Regions from separate parts of the Mesorhizobium japonicum MAFF 303099 genome, predicted to be linked through region 2. Evidence: predicted binding sites of a transcription regulator. Region 2 holds the regulator's gene; the other holds the start of a gene.
What was found. The regulator PhoB, encoded in region 2, activates phosphate uptake and scavenging genes when phosphate is short. The targets are predictions, from matches to a motif close to TGTCATNNANCTGTCAT.

Region 1: a site for PhoB is predicted at 1,959-1,975, ahead of MAFF_RS33190 (RNA degradosome polyphosphate kinase). Genes of this name have one in related genera too.

Annotation. Positions count from the first base shown of each region.
Region 1 covers NC_002678.2:6,702,187-6,707,303, forward strand. The annotation lists gene MAFF_RS33175 (hypothetical protein) at 1-317, shown strand, start outside; gene MAFF_RS33180 (FAD-dependent monooxygenase) at 398-1,630, opposite strand; gene MAFF_RS33185 (zinc-finger domain-containing protein) at 1,650-1,895, opposite strand; gene MAFF_RS33190 (RNA degradosome polyphosphate kinase) at 2,121-4,322, shown strand; gene ppx (exopolyphosphatase) at 4,322-5,117, shown strand, end outside.
Region 2 covers NC_002678.2:2,992,457-2,997,573, reverse strand. The annotation lists gene pstC (phosphate ABC transporter permease subunit PstC) at 1-78, shown strand, start outside; gene pstA (phosphate ABC transporter permease PstA) at 82-933, shown strand; gene pstB (phosphate ABC transporter ATP-binding protein PstB) at 930-1,733, shown strand; gene phoU (phosphate signaling complex protein PhoU) at 1,759-2,466, shown strand; gene phoB (phosphate regulon transcriptional regulator PhoB) at 2,486-3,175, shown strand; gene MAFF_RS15630 (ROK family protein) at 3,188-4,438, opposite strand; gene xylF (D-xylose ABC transporter substrate-binding protein) at 4,712-5,117, shown strand, end outside.

The DNA of each region.
Region 1 (5,117 bases), 3.3 Mb from region 2:
GATTTATCTATATATTGCCGAGTAAAATGGGAGAGGTGGTCGCATGGACGGTCCTTGGAGCAATGTTTCAGGCGAATGAATTGGTAAGGAATTTAGATAGGGCGCTAAGCCCTTACGGAATTTGGAAAATTTCGTCCGTGGCGGTCCTTGTCCAGCTCGTTATCGTGTCAAAATATGCCTTCAAGAGTAACATTTATATGGCAATCGCTACCGCCGTGGCCGCGGCTATCTCCTGCGCTGCGGTCGCGGCTCTGGTTTTCTTTCTGCTGTATCACAGCCTGTATTTGAAGCCGGTCGTGGGCACTTTGTTTTCATAAAGCCTGCGCAAGTCCCTTGCGACTACGGCTGTCACGTGTCTCCAGGGTGCGTCGCGTGGTCGGCTGGGATGCCTGCAAGCCTACCGTCCTGGCGCGGCATGCCAGCCATAAAGCCAGTCGAGATCCGTCGCGAGCTTTTCGGAGGGGCGTATCTTCAGGAACAGGTTGCGGGCGATCGCCACTGGACCCGAGGCATGCCAGGCGAGCCGGTTGACAGCGCCGCGTCGGGCGACCTGCACGACACGTGGTCGCCGCGATTGCTCCCAAACCGCAAGGGCGGCCAGGGGGTTGGTGGGGGAGGCATAAACGGCCTCGGCAAGCGTCGCCGCATCCTCGATCGCCATCGCCGCACCTTGCGCGGCGAACGGCGTCATCGCATGCGCCGCGTCGCCGATCAGCGCGATGCCGGCCGGCGTTGTCCAGGGCTGCTTCTGTTCAACCGTATGGAGTGGCCAGACTAGCCATGGGCCGGCCATTTCCAGCAGCCTTCCAAGGCCTGGCGCCATGTCGCGCATGGCGGCAGCGAGGATGTCGGGATCGGCATGGCCGGACCAGTCTTCGGCAATGCGCTCGCCCCTGGTGAAGGCGACGAGGTTAAAGGCTTCGCCCTTGCTGACGGGATAGGCGACCATATGGAAGCCAGGATGCAGAAAGGTCGTCACACAGTCGGCCGCTCCGATCGCGGCAAAGGCTTGCCCGGCGGCGCTGTCAACCGCGACGGTGGTGCGCCAGGCCAGCTCTCCCGAAAAACGGCTTCTTGGCGATGCCATCCTTTTTGCATCGACAAGCCCGCGTACCGACGACCAGACGCCATCGGCGCCGACCAGCAAGGAGCCCTGTTCCTCTACCGTCTTGCCGCCGATCTCGACGGTCGCCGTGACACCATGGCTGCCGGTCGCAATTTTTTCGACGCGCGCCCCGAGCGTGAGATGGACATCAGGTATCTCTGCCACACACGCCAGCAGCGCGCTCTGCAGGTCGGCCCGGTGCGCGACGAGATAGGGAGCGCCCCAGCGGCTTTCACCCGACTGCCCGAGCGGCACGCGAGCCAGTTGGCGCAGCGTCCTTGCGTCCTTCAGCACCACGGCCTCCGGCCGCATCGCCGCCGGCAACAGCCGATCGAGCACGCCGAGGTCACGCAGGATGCGTGTCGCGTTGGGAGAAAGTTGGATGCCGGCGCCTACGGCTTCCAGGCGCGGCGCTTGCTCGAACAGCTGCACGGGGTAGCCGCGTTCGGCGAAGGCAATGGCTGCGGTCAGCCCGGCGACGCCCGCTCCGACGATGACGATTTGCCGGGAGCGCTGGTCGTCCATCAGCTCTGTCGCGAAGGAATCAGGCGGCCTGGTCGATGTAGAGGCAGCCCGCCGGCACAGTTTCCGTCGCCTTCAGCTTCGGCGAGTAGCGGTAGAGCGTCGAGCAATAGGGGCAGACTTTCTCATTGTCGTCGCCCATGTCGAGGAACACATGCGGGTGGTCGAAAGGCGGATTGGCGCCCGTGCACATGAATTCCTTGACCCCGATGTCGATCGCCGGATGGCCGGCATCGTTCTGGAAATGGGGAATGGAACCGCCTGCCATCGTCGTCTCCTTAACGCAGTCTCGCATGCATCTGGATCATAACAGGTCTCTTTGCAAGATCGATGAAATGAAACTGTCGCAAAAGCCTGTCAGAGGATAAGTTGAGCCGGTTAAGCGTGTGACCGCGGACGCCAAGCGATTCTGCGACCGATCACGCGTCACAAATACATGTTAGAGCACCGCCATCTGGCGGCGCTGCAAAAGGAACGGTTACGGGCAGGGACAATGAATGAACTGAAGCCGGTGCAGAGCGAATTCGTCAATGTCGAGGTGGCCAGTTCAGAGGGCGGCAACCCGGATCGCTTCGTCAACCGCGAGTTTTCCTGGCTACAGTTCAATCGCCGCGTGCTCGAGGAATCGCTGAACACCCATCATCCGCTGCTGGAGCGCGTTCGCTTCCTGTCGATTTCGGCGGCCAATCTCGACGAGTTCTTCATGGTGCGCGTCGCCGGTCTCGCCGGCCAGGTGCGCGAAGGCATCACGCTGAAAAGTCCCGACGGCCGCACCCCCGAACAGCAGCTCGAGCAGTTGCTGCGTGAGGTCGAGCGGCTGCAGGAAGACCAGCAGAAGAGCCTTTCGGCGCTTACCGTGCTGCTCAACAAGGAAGGCATCGAGAGCATTACGCGCGATGCGCTGACCAAGGACGAGAAAGTCTGGCTGGAGGAGCATTTCCAGGACCAGGTGTTTCCGGTGCTGACCCCGCTGTCGATCGACCCGGCGCATCCGTTCCCGTTCATCCCCAATCTCGGCTTCTCGATGGCGCTGCAACTGCGCCACCGCAAGAATGGCGAGGAGATGAGCGCGCTCCTGCGCCTCCCGGTGGCGCTGAAGCGCTTCATTCGTCTGCCGGACCGCAAGAACCATGTCCGCTTCATCCCGCTGGAGGAGGCGGTCGGTCTCTATATCGGCAAGCTGTTTCCGGGCTATGAGGTCAAGGGTTCCGGCACATTCCGCATCATCCGTGACAGCGATATCGAGGTCGAGGAAGAGTCCGAGGACCTTGTGCGCCTGTTCGAGACGGCGCTGAAGCGCCGCCGCCGCGGCTCGGTGATCCGCATCGAATTCGACAGGCTGATGCCGGCGGAGTTGCGCGACTTCGTCGCCGGCGAGCTCGGCGTCTCGTCGAGCCGCATCAGCGTCTTGACCGGTCCGCTGGCGCTCAGCCAGATCTCCGAGATCGTCTCCATCCCGCGCGACGATCTGAAGTTCACGCCCTACAATCCGCGCTTTCCCGAACGTATCCGCGAGCATGGCGGCGACTGCTTTGCCGCCATCCGCGAGAAGGACATCATCGTCCACCACCCCTACGAATCCTTCGACGTCGTGGTGCAGTTCCTGCGCCAGGCCATGGCTGATCCGGAAGTGGTGGCGATCAAACAGACGCTTTACCGCACCTCCAACGACAGCCCAATCGTGCGCGCCCTGGTCGACGCGGCCGAGGCCGGCAAGTCGGTGACCGCCCTGGTCGAACTCAAGGCGCGTTTCGACGAGGAGGCCAACATCCGCTGGGCGCGCGATCTCGAGCGCGCCGGTGTGCAGGTCGTGTTCGGTTTCCTCGAGTTGAAGACTCACGCGAAAATGTCGCTGGTGGTGCGGCGCGAGGACGGCAAGCTGCGCAACTACGTGCATCTGGGCACCGGCAACTATCATCCGGTCACCGCGCGCATCTACACCGACCTGTCCTTCTTCACCACCGATCCGACGATCGCCCGCGACGTCGCCCAACTGTTCAATTTCATCACCGGCTATGCCGAGCCGACCGCCGAAATGCGGCTGGCAATCTCGCCATTCACGCTGCGCAACCGCATCCTGCAGCACATTTCCGACGAAGTCGCCCATGCGCTGGAAGGGAAGCCGGCGCGCATCTGGATGAAGATGAACGCGCTCGTCGACCCGATCATCATCGACGCGCTCTATGATGCCAGCCGCGCCGGGGTCGAGATCGATCTCGTCGTGCGCGGCATATGCTGCCTGCGGCCCCAGGTGCCGGGCCTGTCAGAAAACATCAGGGTCAAGTCGATCGTCGGCCGCTTCCTCGAACACAGCCGCATCTATTGTTTCGGCAATGGCCATGGCCTGCCGTCGGACGAAGCGATCGTCTACATCTCCTCGGCCGACCTGATGCCGCGCAATCTCGACCGTCGCGTCGAGACTATGGTGCCGATCACCAACCCAACTGTGCATGAACAGGTTTTGGGCCAGATCATGCTGGGCAACATCATGGACAATCAGCAAAGTTTCGACGTATTGGCTGATGGAACCTCCCGGCGCGTTGTGCTTGAGGAGGGCGAGGAACCGTTCAACGCGCAGGAATATTTCATGACCAATCCGAGCCTGTCCGGACGGGGTGACGCGCTGAAGTCGCACGCGCCCAGGCGCATTGCGCAGTTCAAGCGCCGCAAGAAGAACGCTGCAGCGTCCACCTGATGCTGTCTGATTCCCAGGGCCGGCTGCAGGACCGCCGACCGCTATCCATCATCGACATCGGGTCGAATTCGATCCGCCTCGTCGTCTATGAAGGGCTGGCGCGGTCGCCGACCATGCTGTTCAACGAAAAGATGCTCGCCGGTCTTGGCCGGGGCATCGTTTCGACCGGAAAGCTCGACCCCGAGGCGGTGACCCGCTCGATGGAAGAGTTCCGTCGCTTTCGCGCGCTGTCCGATCAGGCCGGCGCCGAGCATATGTATGTCCTTGCCACCGCCGCCGCGCGCGAGGCGATCAACGGTCCCGATTTCATCCATCGCGCCGAAGAGGTCCTCAAGACCGAGATCCGCGTGATCAGCGGGCGCCAGGAAGCCTATTATTCGGCGCTGGGCGTCATTTCCGGCTTCCACCCGGCCAATGGCATTGCCGGCGATCTGGGCGGCGGCAGCCTCGAACTGGTCGACGTCAATGGCGAGGCGATCGGCGACGGCATAACGTTGCCGCTCGGTGGCCTGCGCCTGCAGGACATGGCGAAGAACTCGCTTGCCCAGGCGCAGAAGATCGCACGCGATGAGCTGGCGCGGGCCAAGCTGCTGAAAGGCGGGCAGGGCCGGCCCTTCTACGCCGTCGGCGGCACCTGGCGAAACCTCGCCCGGCTGCACATGGAGATGAACAACTACCCGCTCGGCGTCATGCACCATTACGAGATGTCGGCCGACAGCGCGACGAACTTTCTCAAGCAGGTGGCCAAGGCCGAGATCGAGAAGGTCAAGGGCATCGAGGGCGTCTCGAAGAACC
Region 2 (5,117 bases):
CTGTTCGTTATCACCTTCCTGATCCTTGCCATCGCCCGCTACATGCTGATGCGCATCGACGCCCGCACGGGAGCCTGACCGATGTCGACAGCCGCATCGCTTCACCAGAGCCGCAAGCGCAAGAATGGCGTGATGATGATGCTGTGCGTCGTCGCCGCCGGCATCGGCCTTGCCTGGCTGGCGCTGATCCTTGGCGCCTTACTCTACAAGGGTCTGGCCGGCGTCTCGCTCTCGGTCTTCACGGAAATGACGCCGCCGCCCGGCGATGCCGGCGGCCTGCTCAACGCCATCTACGGCAGCATCGTGATGACCATCATCGGCATCATCGTCGGCACGCCGATCGGCGTGCTGGCCGGTACCTACATGGCCGAATATGGCCGCTTCTCGAAGCTCACCACGGTGGTGCGCTTCATCAACGACATCCTGCTGTCGGCGCCGTCGATCATCATCGGTCTGTTCGTCTATGAGCTGATGGTGCGGCCGATGGGGCATTTCTCGGCGATCGCCGGTGCCGTGGCACTTGCCATCCTGGTCATTCCCGTCGTCGTGCGCACCACCGAGGACATGCTCAACCTGGTGCCGAACGCCTTGCGCGAAGCCGGCACCGCGATCGGCGCGCCGCGCTGGGTGGTCATCCGCTCGGTGGCCTATCGCGCCGCGCTTTCGGGCATCGTCACCGGCATATTGCTGGCCATCGCCCGTATCTCCGGCGAGACCGCACCGCTTCTGTTTACGGCGCTGAACAACCAGTTCTGGTCGAGCAATCTCAACGCGCCGATGGCCAGCCTGCCTGTCACCATCTTCCAGTTTGCTCTCAGTCCCTACGAGGAATGGCAGCAGCTGGCCTGGACCGGCGCACTCATCATCACATTGACGGTTCTCGCGCTCAGCATCTTTGCGCGCAGCCTGACCGGACGCAGAGAGGACAAATGAGCCAGATGTTGTCTCCAGACATGACGATCGCCGCCGAGGCGGTGACCAAGGCCAAGATCGAGGTCAAGAACCTCAACTTCTACTACGGCCAGTCGAAGGCGCTGAAGGATATCACGCTATCGCTGCCCGAGCGCAGCGTCACCGCCTTCATCGGCCCGTCGGGTTGCGGAAAGTCGACGCTGCTGCGCGTCTTCAACCGCATCTACGAGCTCTATCCCAAGCAGACCGCCGAGGGCCAGGTGCTGCTCGACGGCCAGAACGTTCTCGACCGTTCGCAGGACCTCAACCTGCTGCGCACCAAGATCGGCATGGTGTTCCAGAAGCCGACGCCGTTCCCGATGTCGATCTACGAAAACATCGCTTTCGGCGTCAGGCTCTACGAGAAGATCAGCAAGGCCGAGATGGACGGCCGTGTCGAGCAGGCGCTGAAGCGCGCGGCACTGTGGACCGAGGTCAAGGACAAGCTCAATGCCAGCGGCCTCAGCCTGTCGGGCGGCCAGCAGCAGCGGCTGTGCATCGCCCGCACCGTGGCGGTGAAGCCGGAGGTCATCCTGCTCGACGAGCCGGCCTCGGCGCTCGACCCGCTGTCGACCGCCAAGATCGAGGAACTGATCGACGAGCTGCAGGCCGACTACACGATCGTCATCGTCACCCACAACATGCAGCAGGCGGCGCGCGTGTCGAAGCAGACGGCCTTTATGTATCTGGGCGAACTGGTTGAATTCGACCGCACCGAGAAGATCTTCACGTCGCCTCGCGAGAAGCGCACGCAAGACTACATCACCGGCCGCTTCGGCTGATCGCACGCATACGAGGACCAGGATCATGGCCGAACACACAGTCGCAGCCTTCGACGAGGATCTCGGACAGATCAGCAGGCTGATCAGCGACATGGGCGACCTCGCCGGCTCGATGGTCGGCGGCGCCACCAAGGCGCTTCTGAATTCCGACAATGCTCTCGCTCAGCGCGTCGTCTCCGACGACGCCATCATGGATGCGCGCCAGCGCGAACTCGACGACCGCGCCATCACGCTGATCGCCAAGCGCCAGCCTATGGCCGACGACCTGCGCCATGTGGTCGGTTCGATCCGCATGGCTGGTGACCTCGAACGCATTGGCGACCTTGCCAAGAACATCGCCAAGCGGGTCGGCACTGTCGGCCTCAGCGCCACGCCGCGCGACCTGTCGCATTCCATCGACGCCATGGCGCAGCTGGTGCTGATCCAGGTGCAGGGCGTGATCGAGGAGTATGCGGCGCGCGATGCCGCGGCACTGGCGAAGCTGCGCGCCGACGACGAGCGCATCGACGTCAAATACACCTCGGTCTTCCGCGAATTGCTGACCTATATGATGGAAGATCCGCGCAACATCACGGCCTGCACGCATCTGTTGTTCTGCGCCAAGAATCTCGAACGCATCGGCGACCACGTGACCAATATCGCCGAGAATGCGTACTATGTCCTGACCGGCACGCAACTGCCCGCCAACCGTCCAAAACAGGACGAGACGGCGATGTCGGCGCCGGCGGCCTGAGCGCAGGGGTAACCAATCGATGATCGCACCACGCATCATGGTGGTGGAGGACGAGGAGCCGCTCGGCGTGCTCCTCCGCTACAATCTGGAATCGGAGGGTTACCAGGTCGAGGTGGTGACACGCGGCGACGAAGCCGAAATCCGCCTGCAGGAGAACGTGCCCGATCTCCTGGTGCTCGACTGGATGGTGCCGGCGGTGTCCGGCATCGAACTCTGCCGGCGCCTGCGGATGCGGCCCGAGACCGAGCGGCTGCCGATCATCATGCTGACCGCGCGGGGCGAGGAAAGCGACCGTGTGCGTGGGCTCTCCACCGGCGCCGACGACTATCTGGTCAAGCCGTTTTCGACGCCGGAATTCATGGCTCGCGTGAAGGCGCTGCTACGCCGCGCCAAGCCGGAAGTGCTGTCCAGCGTGCTCAAGGTCGGCGACATCGTGCTCGACCGTGAATCACACCGGGTCTATCGCAAAAAGAGCGAGATCCGGCTCGGGCCGACTGAATTCCGCCTGCTCGAATTCATGATGCGTCATCCCGGCCGCGTGTTCTCGCGCAGCCAGCTGCTCGACAATGTCTGGGGCGAGACGATCTACATCGACGAGCGCACCGTGGACGTGCATGTCGGCCGCCTGCGCAAGGCGGTCAACAATGGCCGCATGCCGGATGTTATCAGAACCATTCGTGGGGCGGGCTACGCGATCCGCGAGGATTGAGCACGACCTGAATCAGGCGACGTTTTTCTTCGCGGCAAGGCCTGCTTTCGTTTGCACGCCCGGCGCGAAAATCTCCTGGTCGACAAAGGTCAGCGCGCGCATGGCGCAACCTTCGCGGATCAGCGGCAGTTCGTTCGGTTCGGTGTCGAAGGAGATCGATTCCGAGTGCTGGCCACCGGCGGTCTGGGCGATCGCCTCGCGCAATGCCGGCTCGATCAGGTCGAAGGCGGCGGCGCTGACGCCGACCATGGCAACGGGTGCTGGATCGATCAGCGCAAACAGGCTGCCGAGGCCGTAGCCCAATGCCTCGCCGGCCTTGCGGTAGGCTTCGCGCTCGGGTCCGTCGCGTTCGCGCGCCGTCGCGGCCAGCGCCCGCATCTGCGCGTCGCTGACATCGGCCACCGGCTCGGTGTCCTCGCTGAGCTGCCTGGCGTTGCGCCAGATGGCATAATTGCCGGCATAGGCCTCGACGCAGCCGCGCCGCCCGCAGCGGCAGAGCGCGCCGCCCGGCCGATGGATCATGTGGCCGAACTCGCCGCCCGAGGAATGGGTGCCGGTGAACAGCTCGCCCTTCAGCACCAGCCCCATGCCGATGCCGTGCGACAAAAGGATGGCGATGAAGTCGTCGCGGTAGCGCTCGGGATCGCGCCAGCGCAGCGCCACGGCCATCATGTTGCAGTCGTTTTCCATGGTTGCGGGGATGCCGAACTCGGCTTCGAGTATGTCGGCGAAGGCGATATCGGTCTGCGGCGTGATCGGCGACCACAGCATCGCCCGGGCCTCGGTGTCGGTGATGCCCTGGATCGCCAGCGCGATGCGGGCGACGCTGCGCACGTCGATGTCGGGATCCTCGAGACGCCGCCTTACGATGGCCACGCACTCGCCGATCAGCGCCTCGCGCGACATGGTCAGCGTATCCAGCCGGCGCTGTTCTTCCGATATCACCTGGCCGGCATAATCGATGACGGCGACGGAGAGGAAGTTCAGCGACAGCACCACGGTCATCACTGCCGCGGCCTCCGGGTTAAGGCCGAGACCGACCTGCGGCCTGCCGCGTTTCAGCGCGCCGGCCTCGCTCGGCTTTCCCTCGGCCAGTATGCCTTCGCCGATCAGGTCGGAGGAAATCGCCGATATGGTCGAGTGGCTGAGGCCGGTGGTCGCGGCGATCTCGGTGCGCGAGGGCCGACCGGCCCGGCGCACGGCGGCAATCACCATGGCGCGGTTGCGCCGGCGCAGATCGTCGTGGCGGATTCCGACCGACATGTTTCTCACATCCTCCCCGTCGCCGCGGTTCTTCCGGTCCTCCCTCGAACGCTGCCGGCGACACGATCAAATACTGGCAGAAGCGGCCCGTCCTGTCATTTATTTATTCCGAGGCTCGAAAAAAATTCATAAGGACATCAAAATCCCTCAGAATCGTTGTTGACAGCGTTCCGGTGTTGGATCAGTGTTTTTTCGAGGCTCGAAAAAATAGAGCCTCTGTGCCGGCCTTCGGGCCAGTTTGGTCGCGCCATACGCGGCGCAGGGAGGAATATCATGAAGAGATTCACAGCCGCCATCCTGGCGGGTGTCGCCATGTCGCTGACGCTGGCGTCGGTCGCGCAGGCGAAGGACAAGGTCATCGGCGTTTCGTGGTCCAACTTCCAGGAAGAGCGCTGGAAGACCGACGAGGCCGCCATGAAGAAGGCCATCGAGGCCGCCGGCGACAAGTACATTTCCGCCGACGCGCAGTCCAATCCTGGCAAGCAGCTTACCGATGTCGAGAGCCTGATCTCGCAGGGCGCCAATTCGCTGATCATCCTGGCGCAGGATGCCTCGGCCATCGGCCCGGCCGTGCAGAAGGCGCTGGACGAAGGCATTCCGGTCGTCGGCTATGACCGCCTGATCGAGAACAAGGACGTCTTCTACCTGACCTTCGACAACAAGGAAGTCGGCCGCTTGC